Regions from separate parts of the Tessaracoccus sp. MC1627 genome, predicted to be linked through region 3. Evidence: predicted binding sites of a transcription regulator. Region 3 holds the regulator's gene; each other region holds the start of a gene.

Region 1 (9,578 bases), on a different contig from region 3:
CACGCCCGCGACGAGGATCTCGGCCTGGTTGCGCTGCTGCAGCAGGGTGCGCGAGCTGGTGGCGCCGAGCGCCCGCAGCAGCGGCAGGTAGCGCTCCATGATGTGGTGGCTGACGTCCAGGCCGAGGATCTCCAGCTCCGCCTTCAGCCGCTGCTCGTCGTCCATCTCCGGCAGGCCGGTGACGGGCACGTCCGCCGTCGGCTCCGTCTCGGCGACGCCGAAGTCCAGCGCACCCTGCACCGCCTGCGGCGGGTGGCCCGCCCGCTGCCGCTGCGCCCAGGCGAGTTCCCCGGGGTCCGTCCCCGCGACACTCCTGCGCCGCCCCTTCGCCCGCGACACCACCCGCTCGTCCGCCCGCCGCTGCCGGTGCAGGTCCGCCAGCGCCAGCAGCAGGTCCCGGCGGGTGATCTGGCCGCGCCGCTGCACCGGGGCGTGGCGGCCGATGCGGTAGAGGGCGTCGAAGGCCCCTGCCAGGATGAGCCGTTCGACGACGGGCTCGGCCACCCGGGCCCGCCCCCAGAAGTCCGTGAGCGAGGCGTAGGGCTGCCCGGCGACGATGCGCTCCATCTCCGCCTCGGCGATGCCCTTGACGTCTGCCAGCGAGAGCCGGATGCCCCAGCCGTCGACCTGCGGCAGCCCGTCCGTGGTGGGCGGGGCGCCGATGGCGAGGTGCTCCGGCAGCGCCATCGGCTCCTCCGCGGCCTCGCCGTCGGCCAGCGCCTCGGCGCGGTACTGGGCGGTGCTGCGGTTGACGTCCAGGCCCAGCACCGCGATGTTCATGCGGCGGGCCTCCTCCAGCAGCAGCCGCTTGGGGTACATGCCCGGATCATGCGTGAGGATGCCGGCGAGGAAGTGCGCCGGGTAGTAGCGCTTCAGCCACGCCGACTGGTAGGTGGGCAGCGCGAACGCGGCGGCGTGCGCCTTGCAGAACCCGAAGGAGGCGAACGAGACGAGGATCTCCCAGATCTGTTCGACGATGTGCTCGTCGTAGCCGCGGGCGCGGGCCTTGGGCCAGAACCACTCCTTGACCTGCGCCTGGCCCTCCTTGTCTCCGAGCGCCCGGCGCACCTCGTCGCCCTGGGCCAGGGTGCAGCCGGTGGCCACCGAGATGATCTGGATGATCTGCTCGTGGAACACCACCACGCCCTGGGTCTGCTCGAGGGCCGGGATGAGGCTGGGGTGCAGGTATTCGGGCTGCGCCCAGCCCTGCCGCGCCTCCAGGAACGGGGTGATCATGTCCGACTTCACCGGGCCGGGACGGAAGAGGGAGATGTCGACGATGAGGTCGTGGAAGGTCTCGGGGCCGAACTTGCCCACCAGCTCCCGCTGGCCGGGCGACTCGATCTGGAAGCAGCCGAGCGTGGCGCGGTGGGCGATCATGTCGTAGACGGCCGGGTCGTCGAAGGGGTCCAGGTCGTCGATGAGCGGCGGGGGCCCGGCGGGCGAGGTGCGCGCGATCTCCGTCAGCGCGTGCGACATGGCCGACTGCATCCGGATGCCGAGGACATCCAGCTTGAGCAGGCCCAGGTCCTCCACGTCGTCCTTGTCGAACTGGCTCATGGGGTAGCCGCCGAAGCTGGCCTCCAGCGGGGTGCGCTGCCCGAGCGACGAGTCGCTGAGGATCACGCCGCAGGGGTGCAGGGCGATGTGCCGGGGCAGGCCGTCGAGCGATTCGACCAGCGAGAACAGCACATCGAGGCGCTCCTCCCCCAGGCCTGCGGCGCGCAGCTCGGGCAGGTCCCGCAGGGCGGCGCGGGCGTCTCGGGCGCGGATGTGCGGGAAGGCCTTGGCCATGGCGTCCACCTCCACGGGCGGCAGGCTGAGCGCGGCGCCCACATCGCGGACGGCGTGGCGGACCCGGTAGGTCTCGATCATGGCCACGCAGGCCACCCGCTGGCCGCCGAACGTGGCCAGGATCGTGTCGTAGACCTCGGTGCGGCGGGCTGATTCCACGTCCAGGTCGATGTCCGGCAGCGCCACCCGCAGCGGGGAGAGGAACCGCTCCATGATCAGGCCGTGCCGGATGGGGTCCACCCCGGAGATCCCGAGCGCGTAGTTGACCAGGCTGCCGGCGCCCGAGCCGCGGGCCGCGCAGCGGATGCCGAGCTCCCGGATGAGGCCCACCACGTCTGCCACGGTGAGGAAGTAGGACTCGAACCCGAGCCTGCCGATCACGGACAGCTCGTCGTCGAGGCGGCCGGTCACCTCGGTGGTGAGGGTGGCGTAGCGCTGCGCCAGGCCCGCCTCGCAGCGCGCGCGCAGCACCCCGGGCGCCTCGACCAGCGTGGTGCCGAGGGTCTCGAACTCGGGCAGCCGGATCTCCCCCAGCCCGACGTCGCCGACGGGGTCCAGCCGGCAGCGCTCGGCCAGGTGCCGGGTGGCGCGCAGCAACGCCGTCCCGTCCGGCTCCCCCGCCAGGCGGGCCGCCTCCTCCGCCGCGGCCGCCATCGCCTCCCCAGGCTTCAGGTAGCCCTCGGCGTTGCGCCTGTCGATGGTGCGCACGTCCAGCGGGGCCAGCCGGCGGGCGGCGTCCAGCACGTCCGCGGTGGCGGCCTGCTCCCGCCGCGCCATCCGCGCCGCGTTGGTGAGGACGACGGGGACCGCGAGCCGGCGCGCCAACCGGATCATGCCGGCAGCCTGGTGCGCCGACGCGGCCCCGCGCCCGCCCGTCTGATGGTTGGTGGCGGCCAGGACCAGCCCGTGCCCCAGCTCGGAGCGCCACCGGGTGGCGGCGTCCTCCGCGAGGTCCGGGCGGCCGGCGGCCAGCGCCTCGCCCACCTCCGAGTCCGCGCCGAGCAGCACCACCGCGTCGCGCCCCGCGCAGTGCCGCGCGATCATCTCCAGGGTGACCGCCGGGTCCCCCCGCTCGCCGGTGAGCTGGGCGGCGGTGATGAGCTCGCACAGCGTGCCCCACCCGGCCCGGGAGGTGGCCAGCACCACGAGCCGCGGGAGCCGCTCGTCGCGCAGTTGCCCGCCGCGGGCGGCCGTGGGGCGCCTGGTGGGGCGCCAGCCGTCCGGCCGAACCGCCAGGTCAACCCCGACGATGGGCGCGATCCCCGCCTTGAGGCAGGCCTTCGCGAACCGCACGGCGCCGTAGAGGCCGCCGCGGTCCGTGAGTGCGAGCGCGTCCATGCCGTGGCGCACCGCCTCGGCCACCAGCTCGCCGGGGTGGGAGGCGCCGTACTGGAAGGAGTAGCCCGAGGCCACGCGCAGGTGCACGAAGCTGTCCATCACGACGCCTTCGCGGCCGCCTGCTGCCGTCCCGCCTGCTGATGGCCCGCCTGCTGACGACCCGCCTGCTCCCGGCCTGCCTGCTGATGGCCTGCCTGCTGCCGTCCCGCCTGCTCCCGGCGGCCCAGCCAGCGCGCCGTCTCGGCGAGGTACTGCTGCGAGTCGCGGACCAGGTCCGCGGCGTCACGCTCGGTGACCAGCGTCCTGGCGCCCGCCTGCACGGCACGCGCCTTGGGCGCCACCGCGGCGAAGAACCCGGCCCACTCCCCGAACTCCGGCGCAACCCGGTAGAGCAGCGACCACACGTCCTGGCGGGGCCGCGTGCCCACGGGGGCTGCCGAGATGGCGGCGATGGCCACCTGCTCCGCCGAACGGTAGGCGGCCAGGTAGCGCTCCGTCGGCAGGTCCGCGTGTTCGGCCTCGGCGGCGAGACGCCGGGCCTGGCTGAAATCGATCATCAGTCGAGCACCGCCTGCAGCACCCAGTTGTCGGCATCGACGGTGCGCGCCAGCTCGTAGACGCCCCGATGGCTCCCGTTTCCGGCCTCCACCCGCCACACCTCCCGCTCGCTGAGCAGGTCGCCGCGGGCTGGCGGGACTTCGGCTCTGGGGGGCTCCTCCCCGTCCCGGGTGGGGGCGGGGGCGGGGGCGACCTCCTCCCCGCGGGCGGCGCGCACCTGCCGGCCCGACCACCACGGGGTGGCCTGGCTCCAGCGGCCCTGGACCTCCTTGACCAGCAGCAGCCGGTCACGCCAGATGAACTGCCGCGGCTCGTCGCGGAACAGCACGTGGATGGGTTCCTGATATGTGCGCATGGGTGCCTCCCGGGGATCGTCTGATGGACTGTGCGATTCGACCCGGGAGCCCCGGCCCGACGCAGGGGTCGAGGCTGCGCCGGGCCGGAGCGGCCCATACCGCGGCGCCGTGCCCAACCAGAGCTTCCCCGAACTAATCGAACAGGCGTGCGGTAGTTCCTACTATATGCCCCCCCTCCGACAGAACGTCAAGCCCTATCCTGGGCCGCATGCTCACGATCCGAGGCGGCACGCTGGCCGGCATGGCCTGCGCCGCACGGCTGGCAAAACTGGGCCATCCGGTGCGCCTGGACCTGGCCGGCGGACCGCTCGGGGGGCGCTGGGCGGCGGAGCGCGGGCAGCTGCCCCCCGTCGTCACCCTGCCCGCCACCTGGCGCGACCTGTTCAAGAAATCCGGCCGCCCGCTCGAGGCCGAGCTGGCACGGGCCGGCCTGGCGATGGTGGAGGCGCCACCCGCCGTGCACCGCTTCGACGACGGCGCCGAACTGGCGCTGCCCACCGAGCGCGGGCGGCAGTTCGCGGTGCTGAGCGGGCGGTACGGGCAACCCGTCGCGGAGCGGTGGCGCGACCTCCTCGACTCCCTCGACGGGGCCTGGCTGGCCGCGCGGCGGTTCGGTGTGGAGCGGCCGGACGCGCCCCGGACCGCGGAGGACCGGCGGGCGCTGCTGCTGGACCGCCCGCTCGCCGATGTCGCGGACCGGGCGGGGCATCCGCACCTGGCGCGGATCGTGCTGGACCTGGCGCCGGTGGCCGGCACGCGGTCGCGGCGGGCGCCCGGGCTGCTGGCCACCCGGCTGGTGGTGGAGCGCACGTTCGGGCGGTGGCAGGTGGTCGACGACGCCGGTCGCGCGCAGCCGGGCGGGTGCCTGATCGAGCTGCTCGAGGGCCGCCTGGCCACGCGCCGGGTGGAGATCGTCGACGGGGTGGCCGGTGACGGGGTGGCCGGTGACGGGGTGGCCGTGGACCGCGTGGTCGGTGAGCCCGCCGTCGACTGCCTCCCCCGTCGGCCCCGGTGGGGGCGGGCAGCGCTGGCCCCCGCCGTCGGGCAGGCGGAGGTGGATGTCGCGGGCAAGGGGGCAGCCGAGACGGTGGACCACACCGGGCAGGCGCCGGTGCTGCGCTGGCGGATTCCCGGGCGCGAGCTGACGTGGGACTTCGGCCGGGCGTTGCCTGATGTCGAGTGGGGGGTGGAGCCGCGGTCGGCACGGGCGGTGCTGCGGCGGGCGCCGGTGGCATCGGGGAGGCCGGCCGCGTCGTCGTGCTCACCCGCCGGCCCGGAGCCCTGGGCGGAGCTGGCCAGCGCCGCACTGGCCGTCTACGAGGTGCATGAGCGCCTCACCGGCGAGGACGCGCGCCCGACGAACAGGGCGCGGCGGTAGCTCAGCCCGCGCGTCGACCGATCCGGCGGTCGTCGTTGACGTAGGCGTAGTAGATGCCGATCAGCACGCCGCCGCCGATGAAGTTGCCCAGCAGGGCTATCGCCACGTTGCCCATGGCGGGCAGCACGTCGATCCCCTGGGTGAAGCCCACGATGGTGAACAGGACGGTGTTGGCCACCGAGTGCTCGAGCCCCAGGAACGCGAAGATGAACACCGACATCACCATGGTCAGCGCCATGGTGATGGAATCCTTGAGGAAACCGTTGTAGACCAGCAGCATCGCCACGTTGATCATGAGGTTGCAGAGGATGGCGCGGACGAACAGGTCGCCCATCCCCGACGCGGTGGTCATGTAGCCCAGCTTGACCTCCACCGCTCCCAGCATCTTCTCCCCGACGTGCCCGGCGGTCAGCGTGGAGAACCGAGCCATGGTGGCCAGCAGCAACCCGCCGATCGCGTTGCCCAGGAAGCACAGCACCAGCAGCATGAGCCCGCGCAGCTGCCCCAGGCGTCGGTGGTAGACGGCGATGGAGGTGACCATCATGTTGGAGGTGAGGAGTTCGGACTTGGTGTAGTAGATGAACACCAGCGCCCAGCCGAACACGAAGGCGCCGACGGCCTTGCCGAGCCCGTAGCCGCCCTCGCCGAGGGACTCGATGGAGTCGAAGACGGACAGCACCGTGAAGTAGGCCAGGTAGAACAGGCCGATGAGGATGCCCGCCATGGCGGCCCGCTGGAGGTACTGCAGCGTGATCCGGCTGGACATTTCCGCCTTGGTGTCGGCGGCCTCCAACACGGCGTCGATGAAGAAGAGGCCGGGGAACAGGCGTTGGCGAGAAGGGTCCACGCGACAAGTTTGACATGACTAACTTCTGGGGAATAGAGCAGCCCCGACATTGGTTTCGGGCGCATTTGCGTGCACAATTCCGGGACCTACTGGGCTGGGCGGGCGGGGAGGCGCCGGCGTTACTTCTTGCCGCCTGCGCTACTTCTTGCCGCCTGCCCTCCTGCGCTCGGGACCGGACGGCGCCTGCGCTCCTTCTCGCCGCCTGCCCTCTAGCGCTGGCGGCGAGACGCAAGGCAGGCGTGTAGGAGGCGCCAGCGCTAGATCGCAGGCGTCTGGACCTACCGCAGGCGTCTGGACCTATCGCTGGCGTCGAGCGGGATCGCTGGCGTCTGGACCTACCGCAGGCGTCTGGACCTACCGCTGGCGTCGAGCGGGATCGCCTGTCGTCGGCATGCACGGTGGGCACCCGGGGAGCGCCCAGCGTCGGCACACCTCCCACACCACGAACGCCGGTGAACCCCGGCCCATGAACCGAGTAGGCTTGACTGTCTGTCTCAACCGGAGGATGCAAAGAAGTTGACTACATCGCGCGCGGGACTCGAACAAGAGATCGCCCTGGAACAGGGTCATGTCGACAAGGTCTACGCCAACCTGTCCACCGCCACTGCCAGCGCCAAGTCGATGGCCCAGGCGGGACGGGAGATCTTCCTCACCGACCGCACCAACTTCCTCCGCGAGGAGGACGGCACCGCCCTGTTCGAGCGCGACGCGTTCGCCTACCAGGCCGCCCGCCGACTCGCCATCCTGGACGCCGAGCACGACGGCCTGGTCTTCGGCCGCATCGACCTCACCACGGAGGAGACCCGCTACATCGGCCGCATCGGGGTGCGCGACGAGGAGTACGAGCCGCTGGTGATCGACTGGCGCGCCCCCGCCGCCGAACCGTTCTACCGCGCCACGCAGGCCGAACCGATGGACGTGATCCGCCGTCGCGTCCTCCGCTGCCGCGACGACCGGGTGATCGGGCTCGAGGACGACCTCCTCGACGGCTCCGCCGAGTCCGAGCTGCCCATCTTCGGCGAGGGCGCCCTCATGGCCGCGCTCAGCCGGGCCCGCGGGCGCACCATGCGAGACATCGTCGCCACCATCCAGGCCGAGCAGGACGAGGCCATCCGCGCCCCCTACCAGGGCGTCACCGTGATCGCGGGCGGACCCGGCACCGGCAAGACGGTGGTGGCGCTGCACCGCGCCGCCTATCTGCTCTACACCAACCGTGCCCGCCTGGAGAAGGGCGGCGTGCTGGTGGTGGGCCCGTCGAACGTGTTCATGAACTACATCGAGCGGGTGCTGCCCAGCCTCGGCGAGGACACCGTGACGCTGAAGGCCATCGGCGGGATCGCGGGCGACGTGCTGGGCCTGACCAGCGAGCGGGTCGACGGGTCGGCCGCGGCCACCCTCAAGGGCAGCCTCGGCATGCTGAAGGTCCTGAGGCGCCTGGTCCGCACCCCGATGATCGCCCACCCGGAGGCGCTGCGGGTGCGGGTCACCGTCAAGGGTGAGGTGCTCGGGCTCGGCGAGTCCGAGCTGAGCCGCATCCGGGATCAGGTGCTGTCCAACACCAAGCTCAATCGCGGCCGCAAGCAGGCCACGGATCAGGTGGTGCACGCCCTCATCCGGAAGTTCCCCGACGACGTGCCCATCGAGCCCGCCGAGCTGGAGGACAGGGTCCGCGAGCATCCCAGCCTGGCGATGTTCATGCACGCCTGGTGGCCCACCCTCACCGCCACCCGGGTGCTCGCCAGATTGGCGGACCCCGCCGTCGTGGCCGCGGTGGCCCCGGAGCTGTCGGCCGACGAGCAGTCAGCCCTGGTGCGTTCCTACGCGTGGGTCGCGGGCGGGGACGAGGGGCCGGAGATCGTGCGCGGCTGGTCCGTGGCAGACATCGCGCTGCTGGACGAGCTGATCGACGTGCTGGGCGCGGCCCCGGAGGATCCGGAGCCCGAGATGGACGTGTTCATCGAGGGCGGGGACGTGCCGGAGGTGCTCAGCACCACGGATGTGCTGCGCTTCGAGCGGGTGGTGGACCCGGACGAGGATCCGCAGACCACCTACGCGCACATCCTTGTCGATGAGGGCCAGGACGTGACACCCATGCAGTGGAGGATGCTTCGCCGACGGGGCCCCCAGTCGTCGTGGACCATCGTCGGGGACCCTGCGCAGAGTTCCTACCCGGACCAGGAGGAGACGTCGCGGGCGTTGGCGGACCTCGTGGGTCGCGGGCCCAGCCGGACGTTCACGCTGAGCACCAACTACCGCTCCCCCAGCGAGGTGTACGCGATGGCGGCGAAGGTGATCACCAAGGTGTTCCCGGGCGCGGAGCTGCCGAAGGCGGTGCGCTCGACGGGGGTCGAGCCCAGGCTGGTGCACGCCACCTCCGACGCGCTGCACGGCGTGCTGCGCGACGAGCTCATCGAGCTGGCCGGGCAGGTGAACGGCACCATCGGCGTGATCTGCCCGCCGTCGCTGATCCAGGACGTGCAGCGGTTCGTGATGCAGGACGTGCGGCTGCGCGAGTTCGAGAACCGGCTCATCGTGGTGACGGCGCTGCAGGCGAAGGGGTTGGAGTACGACGGCGTGGTGGTGGTGTCGCCGGACGGGATTGTCGCGGAGGCCCCGGGCGCGGAGCGGGTGCTGTACGTGGCGTTGACGAGGGCGACGCAGCGGATGGTGACGGTCGACGTCGACACCTCCGCCTGGCGCTCCCTCCTCGCCTGATCACTCCCTTGGGAGGGACCCGATCGATCCCTGAGGAGGTCCAGCCGCGCAGCGGCCTGGGCCGTCTCGAAGGGTCGTAACCTGACCTGACAAGCAGTCTTGCTCACAGGGTTGCGACACAACCCTTCGAGACACCGCCCGCGCCTCCGGCGAGGCGGCTCCTCAGGGAACGAAGACCGACACCGCCCGCGCCTCCGGCGAAGCGGCTCCTCAGGGAACGAAGACCGACACCGCCCGCGCCTCCGGCGAGGCTGATCCTCAGGGACGAAGACAGACGCCTCAGGGGGCGGGAGTAGCGCCCTTCAGCTCGGCGAGGACCTCACGGGTCGCCTTCGAGCGGTTCTGGGTGAAGAACTGCAACCCGGGGGCGCCGGCGTCCAGCAGCCCGCGACACAACCGCACCGCGGCCGCCAACCCCGCCTCCCGCACCTCCTCCTTCGACGAGCAGGCCCCCAGCTCCGCGACCAACGACGCCGGCAACTCCCGCCCGGACAGGTCCGCGAACCGCTCGATCTGCGACAAGACCGTCAACGGCATGATCCCCGGGATGATCGGCACCTCGCAGCCCAGCCCGCGCATCCGCTCCACCAGT
Region 2 (9,578 bases), on a different contig from region 3:
CGCCGCGGTCACCGCGACGCCGCGTGAAGTTCTGGCGACCGCTCGCGGCACCAGCCATAACTGACCGATTGTCAAGTGGGGGGAGAAGACAATGCCTGAGAAGGTGCGGATTGCGCTGGTCATGAACGGTGGGGTGAGTCTCGCGGTGTGGATGGGGGGCGTGACTCACGAGATCGACAGGCTGCGCAACGCCACGGTGAATGACCTGAGCCCCTGGGGTGTAATACTCGCTGCCGCCAAGAGGGAAGTGGAGGTTGACCTGATCGCCGGTAGCAGTGCAGGCGGACTGAATGGTGCCATGTTGGCTACTGCCATCGCACGAGGCGGAGAACTGCCGCCACTACTCGACATGTGGCGAGAGCAGGCACGGCTCCAACGAGGGAAGCTCCTTCGAAGCGATCCGGGAGAATCGCCGAACTCACTTCTCGACGGCGACTTCTTCAGTAAATCGCTCACCATCGTGATGAACGGGATCAGCGCTTCGCAGCCCGGAGGCGCGGACGTCACTCTCATGGTGACGGCTTCAGCGCTCCAGGGGTCGAGCAGGGCGGTGATCGATGCTTGCGGCGAGAAATTCGTTGCCTCCGACCATCGGCGGGTCTATCGATTCCGCAGGCGAAACGGCAAGAAAAAGTGGGATCAGATGCTTGGAGCCTTTACCCCATTGCCACTGGACGAGTTCACACCCCCACCAGAAGGTATCCATCCACTGATAGTGGCCGCACGGGCATCGGCCGGGTTCCCCGTCGCGTTCGAACCCGTCCAGGAGACCCCGGCCCTGCACGCGCTCAACGTTGTGGATTCAGAAGGCGAGCCGGCATGGCTGATGGATGGCGGTGTCCTGGACAACGCACCATTCGGCCCCGTGCTTGACGAACTCATCGAACGGCCCCGCGGAGACGCTGGTCCCCGATGGGTGGTCTACGTCGTCCCGCATACCGATTTCCCCGCCCTCCCTACACCTGCCGACCCGAACCCCCGGCCCCCAGCGTGGACCAATGTCTTGGGCGCGGTGCTCACGTTGAGCCGCGAATCCGACCTCCGTTCCGATGTGATGTCGGTCAGCGATCGACACCGGGCAGCGCACAGCACCGTCGCACGCCCCGAAGAGCTGCTCGGCGACGGAGTTCCGGGGGTGGACTGGGCCGACGCAGTTGCGCTGGCTACGGATCTGCTGCCCGTGTACCGTCGCACCACTGCGAAGGAGACTGCCATCGATGTCCTCGGCGCCGGGGCGGCCGGCAGCCCCGTAGCTGCTGTTTCCGTCGCCCCGGTCTCGATCGATGCGGTGCTGGCGCTCAACCCGTCCTGGATCGCCACGAGCTTGAGTCCAACACGACTCATCGGCGACAACTTACTGTGGCAGTGGGGCGTCGGCCGGGCCAAGCAGATGGCTACCTGGATCTCGCGGGCAGTTCGACAGCTCGATCTGGAACCGGCGGAAGCGGAGGTGGCGCTGGCGCAGATTGTCGCGCTGCAGGAGGATCTACTGGCGCTCCACGAGGGGTTCTCTGCGCTGCACTCGGAAGCATTCGCCGCGCCCGAGCCGATCGTGGGCAACCTCGTCGGGTTCAACGAGGCCGTTCAGGAGTCCCCGCTGCTGCCTGCACTCACCACCACGATGAACAGCCTCGTCAACGTGTGGGAGACGTCCGCCGGCCTCAACGGTGGGGAGGGCATGCAGCGGCTCCTCACCGTCGAAGTCTTGAGTCATGCGCTGTCCTGGGGGCAACCCATGACCCCGCCCTTCGATCTGGTGCTCCTGGGGCCCAAGACGCCCGACGGACCGTGGTTGAGCCCCTACGAGATGCGCCCCAGCCTCTCCAAGCTCGACGGGTGGCCCAACCCGAAGTTGTACGGCGACCGCTTCATGAACTTCGGGGCGTTCGGCCGGGACAGCTTCAAGGAGTGGGACTGGATGTGGGGTCGGCTCGACGGAGCCATCACGCTGGCGAAGGCGCTGCTGCCGGACTCCTTGTCGGACGAAGCGACGTCAGCACTGATCACTCCCTTGGTTGACGAGATTCTCAGCGCCTGCGAGATGGATCTGAGCGCGGTGTACGACCACTGTGTCGAGGTTCTGTCGATGAAGCCGTCAGCACTGATTGCGTCCTCCCGCGACTCGGAAGAGACAGATCTCGAGCTGTTGATCGACCGCGCGGCGAGGATGCTGACAGAACATCAGATCGTGACCAGTCTGACGCTGCGTCAACGCCTGGCCACGCGAGGTGCAGTCTGGTGGCTGTCCCGGAAGGCGAAGCGAGCCGCCCGCAAGCCCTGATTGCCCCGCAGGCATAGGTCCTTGCCAACGGCGTTTGCTGCTTCGACCGAGATCCTATTGCCGTACGACTGTTCGATTATCACGATTGGGTAACAGTGCCTCCCCGTGCTTGGATTGGTGCTTGTGTTCGATTAAAATGGGGGCATGCATCAACGGCGGCTCACCACGGATCAGGCGCTCGATGCGCTGGAGTCCACGCTGTCGCAGGTGGATCACGCCGAGCGCGCAGGGCTGGATGCCCCGGCGAGGCTGCGGTTGATGCAGCGTGCGCGGCGGCTGTCGGAGCGAGTGGGGACGCTGGCCCTCGTGCTGACCGACGAAGCCAACCGGGCGCAGGCGTCCATGCGGGCGGCCGGCACGCCGTTGACGTCGTTTCTGGCGGTGTCGGAGCAGCGTGACACGAAAGAAGCCGCAGCGCAGGTCTTCCAGGCGCGGGATGTCGCGGCCCACTCCCATGTGAAGCAGGCGGCGCTCGACGGCGAGGTGTCTCCGGCGCATGCCGTGGCCATCTCGAAGGGCATGGCAGAGCTTCCGGCCTCGCTGACCGCGGAGCAGCTGGAGCGAGCGCAGGAGGCGTTCCTCGGACGGGCAGGCACCACCACACCGCGGGAGTTGTCGAAGCTGGCGCCGCTGGTCCTGGCCGAGGTTGCGCCGGAACAGGTGCCCACCCGGGAACAGCTGGTCGCGGATATGGAGGCCCAGGCCCGGCGGGCGAAGGCGAAGCGCTCATTCTCCTACGGGGATGACGGCGACGGCTCGGTGTGGTTCAGGGGGTCGCTGCCCGCGGTGGACGCGGCACCGTTGATCGCCACCGTCGAGGCCTACGTCCAGGCGGATCGACGAGCGGCGCGAGATCGGCTCACCGGTGTCCGTTCGCTGCGCCCCGGGCCGCAGCTACTGCGCGATCACGCGGCCGCAGACCAGGGCCGCACGCCGGAGCAGCGCCGCGCCGATGCTTTCACCACCCTGGTGGGCGAGCACCGCGGGGCCCCGACTGTCGCGGGAGACCGGCCCCGGATCGTGGTCACCATCCAGGAATCCGACCTCCGCGGGCGCGCCGAAGCCGTCGGCGTGCTGGCCTCGGGCACGAAGGTCTCCGCCGGGGAGCTGCGTCGCCTGTGCTGCGACGCAGACCTCACGCCCGTGGTGCTCGGCGGCGGGTCTGAGGTGCTGGACCTCGGCCTCACTGAGCGCCTCGTCAGCCGCGGCCTCCGCAAAGCGCTGACCATCCGCGACGGTGGCTGTATCTTCCCCAACTGCACGGCTCCGGACACCGCCTGCGAAGCCCATCACGTGATCCCCTGGTACCTCGGCGGGCCAACCTCGATGGGAAACCTGGTCCTCCTCTGCGCGCACCACCATGCCGTCGTGGAGCCACAACGCTTCAACGACGCGGCGGACCAATGGACCATCACGTTCGATCCGGTCACCCGCAACCCGATGATCTCGCCGACGAAACGAATGCGGCTGTATCTGCACGGTCGTGATCGACGGCCGGGCGAGGTCCACCGTCGGCCTTAGGACCCGGCCGCCCGGGTCTGAACGCGCGCGACACGACCCTTCGAGACAGCCGACGGTCGCTCCGCGACGCCGGCCTCCTCAGGGAGCGGGTGCAGGGCCGACCTTCGCGACGCCGGCCTCCTCAGGGAGCGGTGCAGGGCCGACCTTCGCGACGCCGGCCTCCTCAGAGGGCAGGCAGGAACCCGCCGGCACTTCGCCTGCGAGGCTGCGTTACGACCCTTCGAGACAGGGCCACGCCGCTCCGCGGGTGGGCCCCTCCTCAGGGAGCGGGAATGGGCCCCCGCGGTGCCTCAGCAACACCACCGGCGGCTGGGCCCGGGTGTTCATCCCAGGGGGTCTTGAAGGTCACGTTTCACAGGCTTCGAGGCCGCTGCGCGGCACCTCAGCCAGCGGTAGGGGGCCTTGCGCTGTACCTCAACCAGCGGTGATGGGCTGGTCCGGAAGGTCACGTTTCATAGGCTTCGAGGCCGCTGCGCGGCACCTCAGCCAGCGGTAGGGGGCCTTGCGCTGTACCTCAACCAGCGGTGATGGGCTGGTCCGGAAGGTCACGTTTCATAGGCTTCGAGGCCGCTGCGCGGCACCTCAGCCAGCGGGAATGGGCAGCTCGGCCTGCGGGAGAGGGGCCCTGCGCCGTACCTCAGCCAGCGGAAAAGGGCAGCTCCGCCGGCGGGAAAGGTCTCGTCAGCGGTTGGTGGCTTCCACCCAACGGTCGAGGGTGGAGGCCGCGGCGCCGGAGTCGACGGCGTCCTGGGCCGCCTTGAGAGGCTCGCGCATCTGGTCCACCAGCGGCAGCACCGTCGAGATCCCCCGATACGCCAACAAGGCCGCGGCCGCGTTCAACACCACGATGTCGCGCACCGGGCCCGGCTTGCCGGCCAGCATGTCCCTGGCCACCTGCGCGTTGTGCGGCGCGTCACCGCCGTGAAGGTCGTGCGGTGCCGCCGGCTCCAGGCCGAGGTCCTCCGGGTTCAGCACCGTGCGGTGCACGCGACCCTCAGAGATCATCCACACGTCAGACTCCGACGTCGTGGTCAACTCGTCCAATCCGTCGAACCCGCGGAACACCATGCCCCGCGTGCCGCGTTCGGCGAGCACCCGCGCGATCACCGGGGCCACGTCGTCGTTGGCCACACCCAACGCCATCGCCCGCGGCCGGGCCGGGTTGGCCAGCGGGCCGAGGAAGTTGAAGGTGGTCTGGATCCCCAGCGCCTTGCGTACCCCGGCTACGTTCTTCATCGCCGGGTGGTACAGCTGCGCGAAGAGGAACACGATGCCCACCTCGTCGAGGATCCCCGCCTGGCGCGCGGGCTCGACGTCGATCCGCACCCCCAGCGCCTCCAGCGTGTCAGCGGTGCCCGCCATCGACGATGCCGCCCGCGACCCGTGCTTGACCACCTTCGCACCCGCACCAGCAGCGACGATGGCGGCCATCGTCGAGATGTTGACGGTGTTGGCGCGGTCGCCGCCCGTGCCCACGACGTCCACCGCGTCAGGATCCAGCGCGATGGGCAGCGCGTTGGCGAGCATCGCGTCCGCCAGCCCCGCGATCTCGTCCTCGGACTCGCCCTTCGCACGCAGCGCCGTCAGCAGAGCAGCGATCTGCACCTCGGAGGCGCGCCCCGCAAGGATCTCGTTGAGCGCCCACGTCGCGGCGGTGGACTCAAGGCCCTCGCTGCGCACCAGGCCGGTCAGGATGTCGGGCCAGGTGTAGCCCGACATCAGCCGACCTGCGCCAACCGGGCACGGATCAGGTTGGCCGCCTGGACAGGCATGGTGACCGGGTCGATCGGGAAGGGGGCCACGGCCTCAGCACGCGCCCAGGACGCCAGCCACGCGTCCGCCTCACGCGAGACGAGCAGCATCACCGGAGGACAGTCGGCGTACTCCTCCTTCACCTGGTGCGCCAGCCCGAACCCGCCCGAGGGCTGGGCGTTGCCGTCGAAGATCATCACCGCGTAGTCCGTGCCGGCGTCCAGCGTGCGCAGCAGCGCGCCCTGGGTGGCGACCTCGAAGATCTCGATCGGCGGCAGATCGCGGGCGACGCTGCTGCCCAGGGTCAGCCGGACCTGTTCGCGCACCGTTCGGTCGTCGGAGAACACCAGCACCTTCGCGGTGGCTTCGCTCATCTTGGGTCTTCCTTCGCGTTGTCGCCGACAACCGTCGGCCGAGGATCCTTCTGGGGGTCATCGTAGCCAAGACCCGGCTGCCTGGTGCGCTGGGCCTCCTCCCGGTCCAGGGCCCTGTCCACCCGCTTGGCCTCCCGGTTGGAGTCCTTGATCCATTGGATGAAGATCGTGATCATGGCCGCGAACATCGTGATGTCCCCCGTGGCCCACATCAGTCCCCCCGCCCAGGACTGATCCTCCATGGGCGACAACCCCCACGACCGCTCAAAGGCCAGGTACCACTCCTCCGCGATCAGCCGCGTCGAGCCCATGATGGTCACGCCCAGGAAAGCGTGGAACGGCATCGTGAGCAGGAACAGCAGGATCCGGATGGGATACGGCATCTTGATCGGCACCGGATCCACCCCCAGCAGCGGGAAGAAGAACAGGCAGCCCAGAGTGATCAGGTAGAAGTGCAGGAAATCGTGCCAGAAGTCGTTCTGCAGCGTGATCTCGTACCAGCCCGACATGTACAGCGCGAACGGGCTGGCCACCATCAGCCCCGTGGTGAGCGGCGGGAACAGCAGCACCTTCGCCACCGTCGAATGCAGCACCGCCAACAGCCAGCCCCGCTGCCGCTTCGGGAGGGTGCGCAGCGCCAGGGTGGCCGGCGCACCGAACACCAGGAACACGGGCGCGATCATGTTCAGCAGCATGTGCTGGAGCATGTGCACCCAGAACAGCACAGTGTCGTAGACGCCCAGGAAGCTGAAGATCGCCACCGCGATGGTGCCCAACCCGAGTCCGACGAATGACACGGTGCGCATGACCGGCCACCGGTCACCGCGACGGTGCAGCGTCCACACGCCCCACAGGTACAGGCCACCCACGACGAGCAGGCCCAGCACCGCGTAGAGCGGGAATTCCCAGGCGGTGAAGTAGCGCGCACCCACCAGCGGAATGATGTCGTCGTCGGGCTTGGCGTGCAGCGGAAGTGCGGCCAAAGCCTGGACAAACATGCGCGGATTATCGCATGCCCCTCCGCCGCGAAACCAGGGGGGTACCCCTAATCCGGCCGCTGGCGTGACCTCAACGGGTTTTACCGCAATAATGACCTCGTGGCGACCAATCATGACACCCTCATCGCACCGACGGAGCTGCCGACGGGCGCACTCCACGCTGTCCCCTCCGCACGACTGAACAAGCCGATGGGCAGGCCGGACACGGTCGCCGTCGGCACCATCGTGTGGCTCGCGAGCGAGCTGATGTTCTTTGCAGCCCTGTTCGCCGCCTACTTCTGGATCCGCAGCATCACCAACGACGCCGCGGCCGCCGCCGGGGTGACGTCGCTGTGGGACGCCAACACGGTGCACTTGGACACCACCTTCGCCGCCGTCAACACCGCCATCCTGGTGCTGTCGTCGGTGACCTGCCAGCTCGCCGCCAACGCGGCCGAGGCCGGCCGGGTGTCGGGCTCCTGGCTCAACCCCATCAAGTGGGGCATGCGGCAGGGCTTCATCGTCACCGCCACCCTGGGTTCCATCTTCGTCGCCGGCCAGGTGTGGGAGTACTTCACCCTCTTCGGCGAGGGCTTCACCATCTCCACCAACCAGTACTGGTCCGTGTTCTTCCTCGCCACCGGCTTCCACGGCCTCCACGTCATCGGCGGCATCGTCGCCTTCTGGTTCATCCTGGCGCGCTCCTACATGACGCGCACCCACACCCACGAGCAGACCGTCGGCGCCCACGTCGTGTCCTACTACTGGCACTTCGTCGACGTGATCTGGATCCTGCTCTTCGGCGTCCTCTACTTCCTCCGCTGACCGCACTAGACCTGGAGACACCGTGAAGTTCCTGACCAACCTCCGGCGGCATGCGGCGGCGCGTCCCTTGCTGCTGATCTTGGCCCTCCTCGTCGTCGGCCTGGGCTACAGCGTCGTCAGCCCCCAGCGGTCCTCCGCCGAGACCGAGATGACCCAGCAGATCGAGGAGGGCAAGGCCCTCTTCGACTTCACCTGCTCCTCCTGCCACGGCCTCGGCGGCGAAGGCACTTCGCAGGGCCCGTCCCTGGTGGGTGTGGGCGCCGCGTCCGTGGACTTCCAGATGGGCACCGGCCGTATGCCGGCGGCCCGGGAGCAGGCCCAGCTGCCCGCCCGCCAGGTCAACTACTCGCAGGAGCAGATCGAAGCCGTGGCAGCCTACGTCGCCACCCTCGGCGCCGGCCCCGCCATCCCGACTGAAGACCAGTACTCACCCGAGGGCCTCACCGAGGAGGAGATCGCTCGCGGCGGTGCCCTCTTCCGCGCCAACTGCTCCGCCTGCCACGGCATCGTCGGCGGCGGCGGCGCGATGCCCAACGGCAAGTACGCCCCCTCCCTGGTGGAGACCGCACCGGTCCACATCTACGAGGCCATGCGCACCGGACCCCAGCAGATGCCCACGTTCTCCAAGGACGTCATGCCGGACCAGAGCGTCCGCGAGATCATCGGCTACCTCGACGAGGCCAACTCGCAACCCAACTACGGCGGCCTCACCATGGGCGACGCCGGGCCCGTCTCCGAAGGCTTCTGGGCCTTCGTGATCGGCATCGGCGGCCTCGCCATCGTCGCCACCTGGATCGCTAAGAAGGGGGCCCGGGCCCGATGAGCCACGACAACCTGCCGGTGCGTGACCCCGAGCTGGGTCACAGCGTCGCCAACCCCGGCCTCGAGGAACACGTCGAGCGTTACGCCGACGCGGACAAGGGCGCAGGCAACCGCGCCTACACCGCCATCCTCCTCATGCTCGGCGCCGTCCCCCTCCTGTCCATCGCCTTCATCGTGATCTACTTCGCCGTCCCGCGCGACATGGTCATCGACTTCGGCATCCTCCGGGCGAACGCGCAGAACGTGGGCTTCGGCCTGACCGGCGGCCTGTCGGCCGTGCTGATCGGTGTCGCGGTGATCCAGTGGGCGCGCGTCATCATGGACGACCGCGAAATGGTCGAGACCCGCCACTCCGCCTCCTCCTCCCCGGAGGAGATGCGCACCATGCTGCAGGGCTGGGACGACGGCGTCGAACAGTCCGGCGTCCGCCGTCGCAAGCTGATCCTCGGCGCCCTCGGTGGCGCCGTCGGCATGTCGGTGGTTCCCCTCGTGGTCCTGCTGGCGGACATGGGGCCGCATCCCACCAAGGCCGTCCGCGCCGAGACCATCGAGCAGACCATCTGGGCCGAGGACGTCCTCATCCTCAACGACGAGAACTGGCTGCCGATCCGCCCCGAGATGCTGGAGGTGGGTCAGCTGGTCAACGCCCAGCCCGCGACCCTGCGGGACCTGCACGGCGTGGAGGCGCACCAGGCCAAGGCCAAGTCGTCGCTCATCCTCGTGCGGATGGACCCCAACTCGATCCAGATCCCGGAATCGCGCCGCGACTGGCACGTCTCCGGCATCCTCGCCTACTCCAAGATCTGCACCCACGTGGGCTGTCCCATCTCGCTGTGGGAACGCCAGACCCACCACCTGCTGTGCCCATGCCACCAGTCGACGTTCGACCTCGGCAACAGCGGCGTCGTGGTGTTCGGGCCCGCGGCCCGCTCGCTGCCGCAGCTGGCCATCAAGGTCAACGCGGACGGCTACCTGGTGGCCCAGGGAGACTTCACCCTCCCCGTCGGCCCGAGCTTCTTCGAGCGC
Region 3 (9,578 bases):
TCAGGCTGCGCAGCGTGGCTCCGACCTCCGTGACGACGGCGGCGAAGCGGCCGTGAGTGATGGTGAACTGGGTGCCGGTGGGGTTGAGCGTCATGGGGCCGAGCCTACGGCAGGCCCATGATTGGGTGGCCCTCAGGCGGGCGATTAGCATGGTGGAACCATGGCTGACCCACGCACCTACCACGTCATCACCTACGGGTGTCAGATGAACGTCCACGACTCGGAGCGGATCAGCGGGTTGCTGGAATCGGCCGGCCTGTCCCGCGCGCAGGCAGGCGACGGGCTCGGCGCCGGAGCCGACGTCGTGGTGTTCAACACGTGCGCGGTGCGGGAGAACGCGGACAACCGGCTCTACGGCAACCTGGGCCACATGGCCAGCGTGAAGGCCCGTCATCCGGGCCTGCAGATCGCCGTGGGCGGCTGCATGGCCCAGAAGGACCGGGACCTCATCCTCGCGAAGGCGCCCTGGGTGGACGTGGTGTTCGGCACCCACAACGTCGGCTCCCTCCCCACGCTCCTCGAGCGGGCACGCGTGGAGCGCGAGGCGCAGATCGAGATCAAGGAGGCGCTGGAGACGTTCCCCAGCAACCTGCCCACCCGTCGGGAGTCGCCGTACTCCGCGTGGGTGTCGATCTCCGTGGGCTGCAACAACACCTGCACGTTCTGCATCGTGCCGGCGCTGCGCGGCAAGGAGGCTGACCGGCGCCCGGGCGACATCCTCGCCGAGATCGAGATGCTGGTGGAGCAGGGCGTGCAGGAGATCACCCTGCTGGGCCAGAACGTCAACGCCTACGGCGTGGAGTTCGGGGACCGGCAGGCGTTCGCGAAGCTGCTCAGGGCCTGCGGGGAGGTGAAGGGCCTTGAGCGGGTGAGGTTCACCTCACCCCACCCCAAGGACTTCACCGACGACGTGATCGACGCCATGGCGGAGACCCACAACGTGATGCCCCAGCTGCACATGCCGCTGCAGTCCGGATCAGACCGGATTCTGAAGTCCATGCGCCGCTCCTACCGGTCCGAACGGTTCCTCGGGATCCTGGACCGCGTGCGCTCAGCCATGCCGGAGGCCGCCATCACCACCGACATCATCGTCGGCTTCCCCGGCGAGACGGAGACGGACTTCCTGGCCACGATGGACGTGGTCCGCCGCGCCCGGTTCTCCGCCGCCTACACGTTCCAGTACTCCATCCGGCCCGGGACCCCCGCCGCGACCATGCCGGACCAGGTGCCGAAGGCGGTCACGCAGGAGCGCTACGAGAGGCTGGTGGAGCTCGTCAACGACCTGGCCTGGGAGGAGAACCGCCGCCTGGCAGGCAGCGACATCGAGGTGATGTTCGCCACCGGCGAGGGCCGCAAGGATTCGGAGACACACCGGATGAGCGGCCGAGGCCGCGACAACCGCCTCGTGCACGTGGCTGTGCCCTCGGAGCCCGCGCTACGCCCGCGCCCCGGGGACATCGCGACGGTGCGGGTCACCCACGCGGCGCCCCATCACCTCAACTCCGACGAGCCCCTGAGGAACCTGCGGCGAACCCGGGGCGGCGACGCCTGGGAGGCGGCCACCGCTCAGCCGAAGCCCGTGGGCATCGGGCTGGGGATGCCTGCGGTGGGCGAGCCGGCGCCCGAAACGGTGAGCGCCGGCTGCGCCTGACCCGTCAGGACCCGGCGGGGGGCGCCTGGTCGCCCGTGACAGAGTCGAGCTTCTCGTTGGCGAACGCCTGCGCCTGATCGACCTGGCCAGCGTACTTGCCGCCGGTCTTCTCGTCGATCAGGTCACCGGCCTGCTCGATGCCCGCCTCGATCTGCTCCTCGTGCTGCTTGGCGAGGTCTCCGATGTTGTCGAAAAGTCCCATGTTGTGCTCCTTCTGGGGTAGGTGAATAGAACGCCTCCATCATGCCCGGCGCGCAAACCGAACGCGGGCAGCGTGGCACACTGGCGTGCGTGTCCCTGCCGCTCATCGTGCTCGTGGGCCCGACGGCGACGGGCAAGTCCCGACTCGCCGTCGACCTGGCCCTCAGCCTGATCGCCTCCGGCCGTCCCGCCGAGATCGTCAACGCGGACTCGATGCTGGTCTACCGCGGCATGGACATCGGAACGGCCAAGCCGACCCGCGAGGAGCGGGCCGGGGTGCCGCATCATCTGATCGACACCGCTGAGGTCACCGAACGGGCCTCCGTGGCCGAGTTTCAGGCGGCGGCGCGGTCGGTCATCGCCGAGCTGCGTGCCCGGGGGGTGGTGCCCATCATGGTGGGCGGTTCGCCCCTGTACACCCGGGCCATCGTGGACCACTTCGATTTTCCCGGCTCGGACGCGGAGATCCGGGCCCGGTGGGAGGCCGAGCTGGACCGGGTCGGGGCGCCGGAGCTGCACCGTCGGCTCGCCCTGCTCGCGCCGGAGTCCGCGGCCAAGATCGAGCCGGGCAACGGACGCCGGACCGTGCGGGCGCTGGAGGTGGCGGAGCTGACCGGGGGCCACCGGCCGAGCCTGCCGGAGTGGACCTACGAGCTACCCGACGTGCACCAGTTCGGCCTCAGCTTGGAGCGCGCGGCCCTGGACGCGCGCATCGAGCAACGGGTCGATGCAATGTTCGACCAGGGGCTCGTCGACGAGGTGCGGCGGCTAATGGACGTCGGGCTGCGCGAAGGGGTGACGGCGGTGCGCGCCATCGGCTACCGGCAGGTGGTGGACCACCTGGACGGACTGAGCACCGCAGAGGAGGCGCGCGCGGCGGTCAAGGCGGCCACCCGCAGGTTCTTCCGCAGGCAGCTCGGGTGGTACCACAGGGACCCGCGCATCGTCTGGCTGGACGCAACCGCCACCAGCAACGTCGCGACGGTGCTTGCCGCGCTAGGATTGGCCGATCACGCGGGAGAGGGTCACGATGCGGCGCTTCAGCTTCCACAAGGGTCACGGCACCAAGAACGACTTCATCATCCTCGATGATTCCTACGGCATGCATGAGATGCATCCCCAGTTCATCCAGGTGGTGTGCGACAGGCGTTCGGGCATCGGCGCCGACGGCGTGATCCGGGTGGTCCGCGCCGGTAGCGTGCGCGACTGGGAGGGCGAGCCCGGTCTGTGGTTCATGGACTACTACAACGCCGACGGCTCCGTGGCGGAGATGTGTGGCAACGGGCTTCGCGTCTTCGCCCGGCACCTCATCAACGAACAGCTGGTGGACAGCGGGTCCTTCGACGTCGCCACCCGCGCCGGAGTCAAGCACATCGATGTCGCCCGGCACGGCCTGATCAGCACGGACATCGGGCGCGTCGCAGTCCTCGACACCCCCGTCACGGTGCTCCACGAGGGCCTCGAGTGGCCCGCGGTGAAGGTGGATGTGGGCAACCCGCACGCCGTGGTCTTCGTCGACGAAGGGGTCCTGCCGGGGCTGGAGCTGCATCATGCACCGGTCTGGGAGCCTGCGTCGGCCTACCCCGAGGGCGCCAACATCGAGTTCGTGCACGTCGAGGGCCCCGGCCGGCTGGCGATGAGGGTCTACGAGCGGGGCGTGGGTGAGACGATGAGCTGCGGCACCGGCGTGGTGGCCGCAGCCGCCGCCCACCGGAACAGCTCCGGGCATCCCGGCCCAGTCGTCGTCACCGTGCCCGGCGGGGAGCTGACGGCCGAGTTCGTCGACGGCGAGGCGCGGCTGACCGGCCCCGCCGTGATCGTGGGTCGCGGCGAGTTCTGGATCTGATCCGTCGCGGGTTATCCACAGCCAGGCTCCCGCAGCTTGGGTTACGGCGTGTGGGCTGGGACAATGGGGCCCACGATGACAGAACATTCACTTGACGAGCAGCTCGACTTCGACGCCGAACCCGAGCCGGACCTCGACGGAGACCAGGAAGACCTTGAGGCCCGGCGCTCGCTGCGCAGGGTCGCGGGGTTGCGCACCGAGCTGGAAGACGTCACCGAGGTCGAGTACCGCCAGCTGCGCCTCGAGCGGGTGGTGCTGGTGAGCGTCTGGACCTCCGGCACTCAGGAGGACGCAGACAACGCGATGACTGAGCTGAGGCTGCTCGCGGAAACGGCCGGCTCCGAAGTGTTGGCAGAGCTGGTCCAGCGGCGCAGCCACCCTGACCCGGCCACCTACGTGGGTCGAGGCAAGGTGGAAGAGGTCGCGGAAACGGTGCGCTCCACCGGCGCGGACACCGTCATCTGCGACGGCGAACTGGAGCCCGCGCAGCTGCGCAACCTGGAAGACCGGATCAAGGTGAAGGTGGTGGACCGCACCGCACTGATCGTGGACATCTTCGCCCAACATGCCAAGAGCGCCGAGGGCAAGGCACAGGTGGAGCTGGCGCAGCTGCAGTATCTGAAGCAGCGGCTCCGCGGATGGGGCGGAAACCTCTCCCGCCAGGCGGGTGGCCGCGCCGCGGGGGGAGCCGGCATCGGAGGCCGTGGCCCCGGCGAGACGAAGATCGAGACGGACCGGCGCCGGATCTACAGCAGGATCGCGGTGCTGCGGCGGCGGCTCCGGGAGATGGACGCCACGCGGGAGGGAAAGCGCGCCGAGAGGCGGCGCCATCAGGTGCCGTCGGTGGCCATCGTCGGCTACACCAATGCGGGCAAGTCCTCGCTGCTCAACAGGCTGACCGGGGCGGGGGTCCTGGTCGAAGACGCGCTGTTCGCCACGCTGGATCCCACCACGCGGCGCACCGAGACGGACGACGGCCGCGTCTTCACGCTGACGGACACCGTGGGGTTCGTCAGGCATCTGCCCCACGACCTCGTCGAGGCCTTCCGCTCCACGCTGGAGGAGTCCGCTCAGGCGGACCTGCTGCTGCATGTCGTGGATGCCTCAGACCCTGACCCGGAGGGGCAGATCGCCGCGGTCCGCACCGTGCTCAACGAGATCGGCGCCTCCCAGGTGCCCGAGCTCCTGGTGCTGAACAAGGCCGACGCGGCAGACGAGGCCGCCATCATGGCTCTGCGGGCCAACCATCCGGACGCGGTGGTGGTCTCCGCCCGCACGGGCCTGGGCGTTGAGCCGCTGCGCGCGGAGCTGGACGCACGGCTGCCGCGTCCCGAGGTGCAGCTCACGGTGATGGTGCCCTATGAGCGGGGAGACCTGGTGGACAAGGTCCACAAGACCGCCGTGATCGACTCCCTGGAGCACACCGCTGAGGGCACCCTCATCACGGCACGCGTCCGCCCGGACCTGGCCGACGAGCTGGTGGCCTTCGTCCGTGACTGATCACGGCCTCATCCTGGCCGCGGCCGTCGGGGAGATCCACGGCGAGGCCCGCCCGGGCCAGCAGGCGATGGCGGACGCGGTGGCAGACACGCTGGAGGGCCGGGTCCACCTGCTGGTGCAGGCGGGCACGGGCACCGGAAAGTCGCTCGGCTACCTCGCTCCGGCGCTCGCCCGCTGCGTGGACACCGACGAGCGCATCATCGTCGCCACCGCCACCCTCGCGCTCCAGGCGCAGCTGGCCAGCAAGGACATCCCCACCGCTCTCGACGCCGTCGAGGAGGTGACGGGAACCCGGCCCAAGGCCGCCATCCTCAAGGGGCGCACCAACTACGCCTGCCTGTACCGGGCGCGGGCAGGCGGCTCGGCCGAACAGGACTCGCTGCTGGGCAGCTCCGCACTGGCCGAGGCTGCGGGCAAGGCCGACGACGTCTCCAGGCTTGGCGCCGAGGTGCTGGCGCTGAGGGAATGGGTGGAGGAGGAGGCTGAGCGGAAGGGCCTGGCGGATCGTGACGACGCGCCGTCGCACACCGCCAAGGGCTGGGCGCAGATCTCGATCCCCACTCGTGAGTGCCTAGGGGTGGCTCTGTGCCCCTTCGGCTCGGAGTGTTTCGTGGAGGCCTCCCGCGAGGAGGCCCGCAGCGCGCAGTTGGTGGTCACCAACCACGCGCTGCTGGCCATCAACGCGATGCACGGGGGCACCGCGCTGCCGGAACACTCCGCTGTGATCATCGACGAGGCCCACGAGCTGGTCAGTCGGATCACCACCGCCGCCACAGACGAACTGACCCCTAGCGTCGTGGAGCGCACCGCCCGCCGCGCCCTCCCGTGGCTCGACGACGACCTCGGGGTGGACTTCCTGGACCAGGCGGACGTGCTGCGCGAGGCCCTGGCCGAGTCCGATCTGACGCGCATCCTGTCGGCCTCCGCGCCGCTGCCGTTCGCCGCCGCGCAGCTGCGCGACGTCACCCGCAAGGTGGTCAGTGCGCTCGGGAAGGTCACCGACGACGCCGAACGCACCCAGGCATCGTCTGCCGTGAAGGAGATCTTCGACGTGGCGGAGCGGATCGCCAAGGTCAGCGAGGAGGACGTCGTCTGGGTGACGGAGTCCGACATCCTCGGCCGCGCCGCCTACGTGGCGCCGTTGAATGTCGCGGGGCTGCTGCGGAGCCAGGTTTTCGGGGAGACCACGGCCGTGCTCACCTCAGCCACCCTCGAGCTCGGGGGCTCCTTCGAGGCGGCGGCCAGCTCCGTCGGGCTCAACTACAACGACAGGCTCACCGGCGAAGCCGAGCCCGCAGACAACTTCGCGTGGCGCGGGGTGGACGTCGGGTCGCCGTTCGACTACGCCCGCCAGGGGATCCTTTACGTGGCCAAGCGGCTTCCCCCGCCGGGCAGAGACGGGATGAGCCCTGAGACGCTCGCCGAGATCGCGCAGCTGATGTGGGCGGCCGAGGGGCGCACCTTGGGGCTGTTCTCCTCGCGCCGCGCAGCCGAGCAGGCCGCGGAGTACTGCCGCCGGGAGCTTCCGGACCTGCCGCTGCTGTGTCAGGGGGATGCGCAGCTCTCCGAGCTGACCCGCACCTTCATCGAGGACCCGAAGACCTCCCTGTTCGGCACCATGTCGCTCTGGCAGGGCGTGGATGTGCCGGGGGAGACCTGCCAGCTGGTCATCATCGACAAGATCCCGTTCCCGCGCCCAGACGATCCGCTGATGCAGGCACGGAAGAAGGCCGTCGACGATGCCGGGGGCAACGGATTCATGAGGGTGGCAGCCACCCACGCGGCGCTGCTGCTCGCGCAGGGGTCCGGCCGGCTCATCCGCCGCCTGGAGGACAGGGGCGTGGTGGCCGTACTCGATCCGCGCCTCGTCACGAAGCGCTACGGCGAGTACCTCAAGTCCTCGCTGCCTGGGTTCTGGATGACCACCGACGGCGACATCGCGGTCCGCGCGCTGCGGCGCCTCCGCGGCTCGGAGTAGCCGCTGAAGCAGGCCCTCAGAGCTTGCGCATCACCGCGACCACCTTGCCCATGATGAGGGCGTGGGTGCCGTCGATGGGGGAGTAGTCCGGGTTGTGCGGCAGCAGCCACACCTGGCCGTCCTTGCGCTTGAAGGTCTTGACGGTGGCCTCGTCGTCCAGCAGGGCCGCGACGATGTCTCCGTTGTTGGCGTCCGACTGCTGCCGCACCACCACCCAGTCGCCGTCGCAGATGGCGGCGTCGATCATGGACTCCCCGCGCACCTCCAGGAGGAACACCTGGCCTTCGCCGACCAGCTGCCGGGGGAGAGCGAACACGTCCTCCACCTGTTGCTGGGCCAGGATGGGCCCGCCGGCGGCGATGCGGCCGATGAGGGGAACCGCGACGGACTTCGGGACGTCGTCGTAGGACTGCGCCGGGTCCAGCTGATGCTGCTCGCCGGGCATCGTGACCACGACGGCGCGGGGACGGTTGGGATCCCGGCGGAGGAAGCCCTTCTCCTCCAGCACACGGAGCTGGTAGGTCACGCTCGAGGTGGAGGCCAGCCCTGCGCGGGCGGCCACCTCGCGGATGCTCGGCGGATAGCCCAGCTCCTCGATGGACTGCTTGACGACCTGCAGGATGGCCACCTGGCGCTTCGTCAGCCCGTGGACATCCTCCGGCCCGTCCGGGAAGGAGGCGATGTTGCCGAGCTCGGCCTCGATGGATGCGTTGGTGGGGCGGCCTCGTCGTGGGCGCTTCGTCTCTTCAGCCATGCCGGCAGCCTACCGCTCGCGAGAACGTGTGTTCGAAATGTCGACGCGTGTCGCGAAGGGACCCGGAAAAAAGTGTCAGTGGGCTCGTGTGGACTGCATCTATCGCTCCCGCGACACGCCGGATAGAACGAGTGTTTCATTCCGGCGGTGGAGGCGCTAAGGTTTATTTCGAACAGGCGTTCTAGGTCAGGAAAGAGGTTGTCATGACCGCAGCACAAGCAGTCAGCTTCAAGGTCGTTCATGCCGGCGCGCGTCGCGTGGTCACCGTGTCCCCGGCCGGCCGGCCAGAGCTCGCGGGACCCCTGGCCCGCCCGGCGAGGCCCGCCGCGCCTGGCCGCGTGGGCACTGTCTCCTCGTGCCAGGTGGCCCGCCCGGCCACGGCCTCGCCGTTGCTGGCGTTGAAGGTGGCGTTCGTCGGTATCCTGGCCGCCGTCGGGCTCACCCTGTCTGCCGCCCAGTTCGTGGGCATGGCCCAGGTGGATCCGGCGACGGACTACGTCGCGGGGGATCCGGCCTGGGCGCATGTGACGGCCTCCCGATAGGTGCGAAGTCGTCGGCGTTTCGCCCTTGCCCTCCGGCGGACCCCGATCTAGGCTGTCCCTACATCTAGTAGTTACAGCGGTGTCTTTCCCCTATAAGTTGTGGTTCCGGCTGCAGCATGGCAAGGTAGGGCCTCCGCTGTCCACCAGGGAAGGCCCGCCTGTCATGCACTGCCCGTTCTGCCGCAACACAGACACCAAGGTGTCTGATTCGCGCGCAACCGAGGACGGGTCAGCCATCCGACGGAGGCGGGTCTGCCCCGTCTGTGAGCGCAAGTTCACCACAGTCGAGCAGTTGGTGCTCACCGTCGTCAAGCGCTCCGGTGTGGTCGAGTCCTTCAACCGGGACAAGGTCATCATGGGGGTCTCCAAGGCGTGCAAAGGCAGGCCGGTGACGGCCGCGCAGCTGGCGGCTCTGGCCCAACGAGTCGAGGAGTCGCTGCGCGCGTCCGGCCAGGCCGAGATCCCGGCCGAGCAGATCGGCGTGGCCATCCTCGGCCCGCTCGAGGAGCTGGACTCCGTCGCCTACCTCCGGTTCGCCAGCGTCTACAAGAACTATGACTCCGTGGACGATTTCCAACGCGAGATCGATCTGCTGCGCCTGAGCGCGGCCGAGAAGGATCTGAGCCGCGCCGCCGCGGTGGTCGGGCCCGTCTCGGCACAGCAGCCACTCATCAGCTAACACACATCTTCCAGCGCTACACATCAGGAAACCGAGGGGAATGACTATGACCGCGACAGCCGCACGCGCCACGCGTACCAAGGACGCAGCGCCGCGCAAGGGACTCACCATCGAGCGGGTCTTCACCAAGAAGGGAGTCCATCCCTACGACGAGGTCGAGTGGGACCGCCGTGACGTGGTGCAGACCAACTGGCGGACCGGGGAGAACATCTTCGAGCAGCGCGCGGTGGAGTTCCCGTCCTCCTGGAGCGTCAACGCCTCCACCATCGTCACCACCAAGTACTTCCGTGGCGCGCTGGGCACCCCTCAGCGTGAGGAGAGCCTGCGCACGCTGATCGACAGGGTGGTCACGTCCTATGCCAAGGCGGGTCAGGACTTCGGCTACTTCGCCACGGAGGAGGACGCCGAGATCTTCGGCCACGAGCTC

Evidence for each region. Region 3 encodes LexA, which represses DNA repair genes until DNA is damaged. Its sites were predicted from a motif close to TCGAACANNTGTTCGA; they were not measured.
Region 1: the regulator LexA is predicted to act here: its motif matches at 4,183-4,198, upstream of H5399_RS08380 (DUF6504 family protein).
Region 2: the regulator LexA is predicted to act here: its motif matches at 2,342-2,357, upstream of H5399_RS08060 (HNH endonuclease signature motif containing protein).

The regions. Positions count from the first base shown of each region.
Region 1 is NZ_JACJGA010000003.1:96,151-105,728, reverse strand. It holds gene H5399_RS08390 (DNA polymerase III subunit alpha) at 1-3,231, opposite strand, end outside; gene H5399_RS08385 (SAV_6107 family HEPN domain-containing protein) at 3,231-3,689, opposite strand; gene H5399_RS08380 (DUF6504 family protein) at 3,689-4,045, opposite strand; gene H5399_RS08375 (hypothetical protein) at 4,255-5,424, shown strand; gene H5399_RS08370 (formate/nitrite transporter family protein) at 5,426-6,271, opposite strand; gene H5399_RS08365 (UvrD-helicase domain-containing protein) at 6,788-8,986, shown strand; gene H5399_RS08360 (methylenetetrahydrofolate reductase) at 9,266-9,578, opposite strand, start outside.
Region 2 is NZ_JACJGA010000003.1:14,313-23,890, reverse strand. It holds gene H5399_RS08070 (hypothetical protein) at 1-64, shown strand, start outside; gene H5399_RS08065 (DUF3376 domain-containing protein) at 92-2,281, shown strand; gene H5399_RS08060 (HNH endonuclease signature motif containing protein) at 2,426-3,802, shown strand; gene trpD (anthranilate phosphoribosyltransferase) at 4,484-5,521, opposite strand; gene H5399_RS08050 (response regulator) at 5,521-5,928, opposite strand; gene H5399_RS08045 (cytochrome c oxidase assembly protein) at 5,925-6,926, opposite strand; gene H5399_RS08040 (heme-copper oxidase subunit III) at 7,116-7,730, shown strand; gene H5399_RS08035 (c-type cytochrome) at 7,753-8,553, shown strand; gene H5399_RS08030 (ubiquinol-cytochrome c reductase iron-sulfur subunit) at 8,550-9,578, shown strand, end outside.
Region 3 is NZ_JACJGA010000008.1:137,275-146,852, reverse strand. It holds gene H5399_RS15570 (aldose 1-epimerase family protein) at 1-94, opposite strand, end outside; gene miaB (tRNA (N6-isopentenyl adenosine(37)-C2)-methylthiotransferase MiaB) at 161-1,651, shown strand; gene H5399_RS15560 (antitoxin) at 1,656-1,853, opposite strand; gene miaA (tRNA (adenosine(37)-N6)-dimethylallyltransferase MiaA) at 1,943-2,944, shown strand; gene dapF (diaminopimelate epimerase) at 2,883-3,698, shown strand; gene hflX (GTPase HflX) at 3,774-5,198, shown strand; gene H5399_RS15540 (ATP-dependent DNA helicase) at 5,266-7,176, shown strand; gene lexA (transcriptional repressor LexA) at 7,193-7,930, opposite strand; gene H5399_RS15530 (hypothetical protein) at 8,134-8,472, shown strand; gene nrdR (transcriptional regulator NrdR) at 8,636-9,151, shown strand; gene H5399_RS15520 (vitamin B12-dependent ribonucleotide reductase) at 9,192-9,578, shown strand, end outside.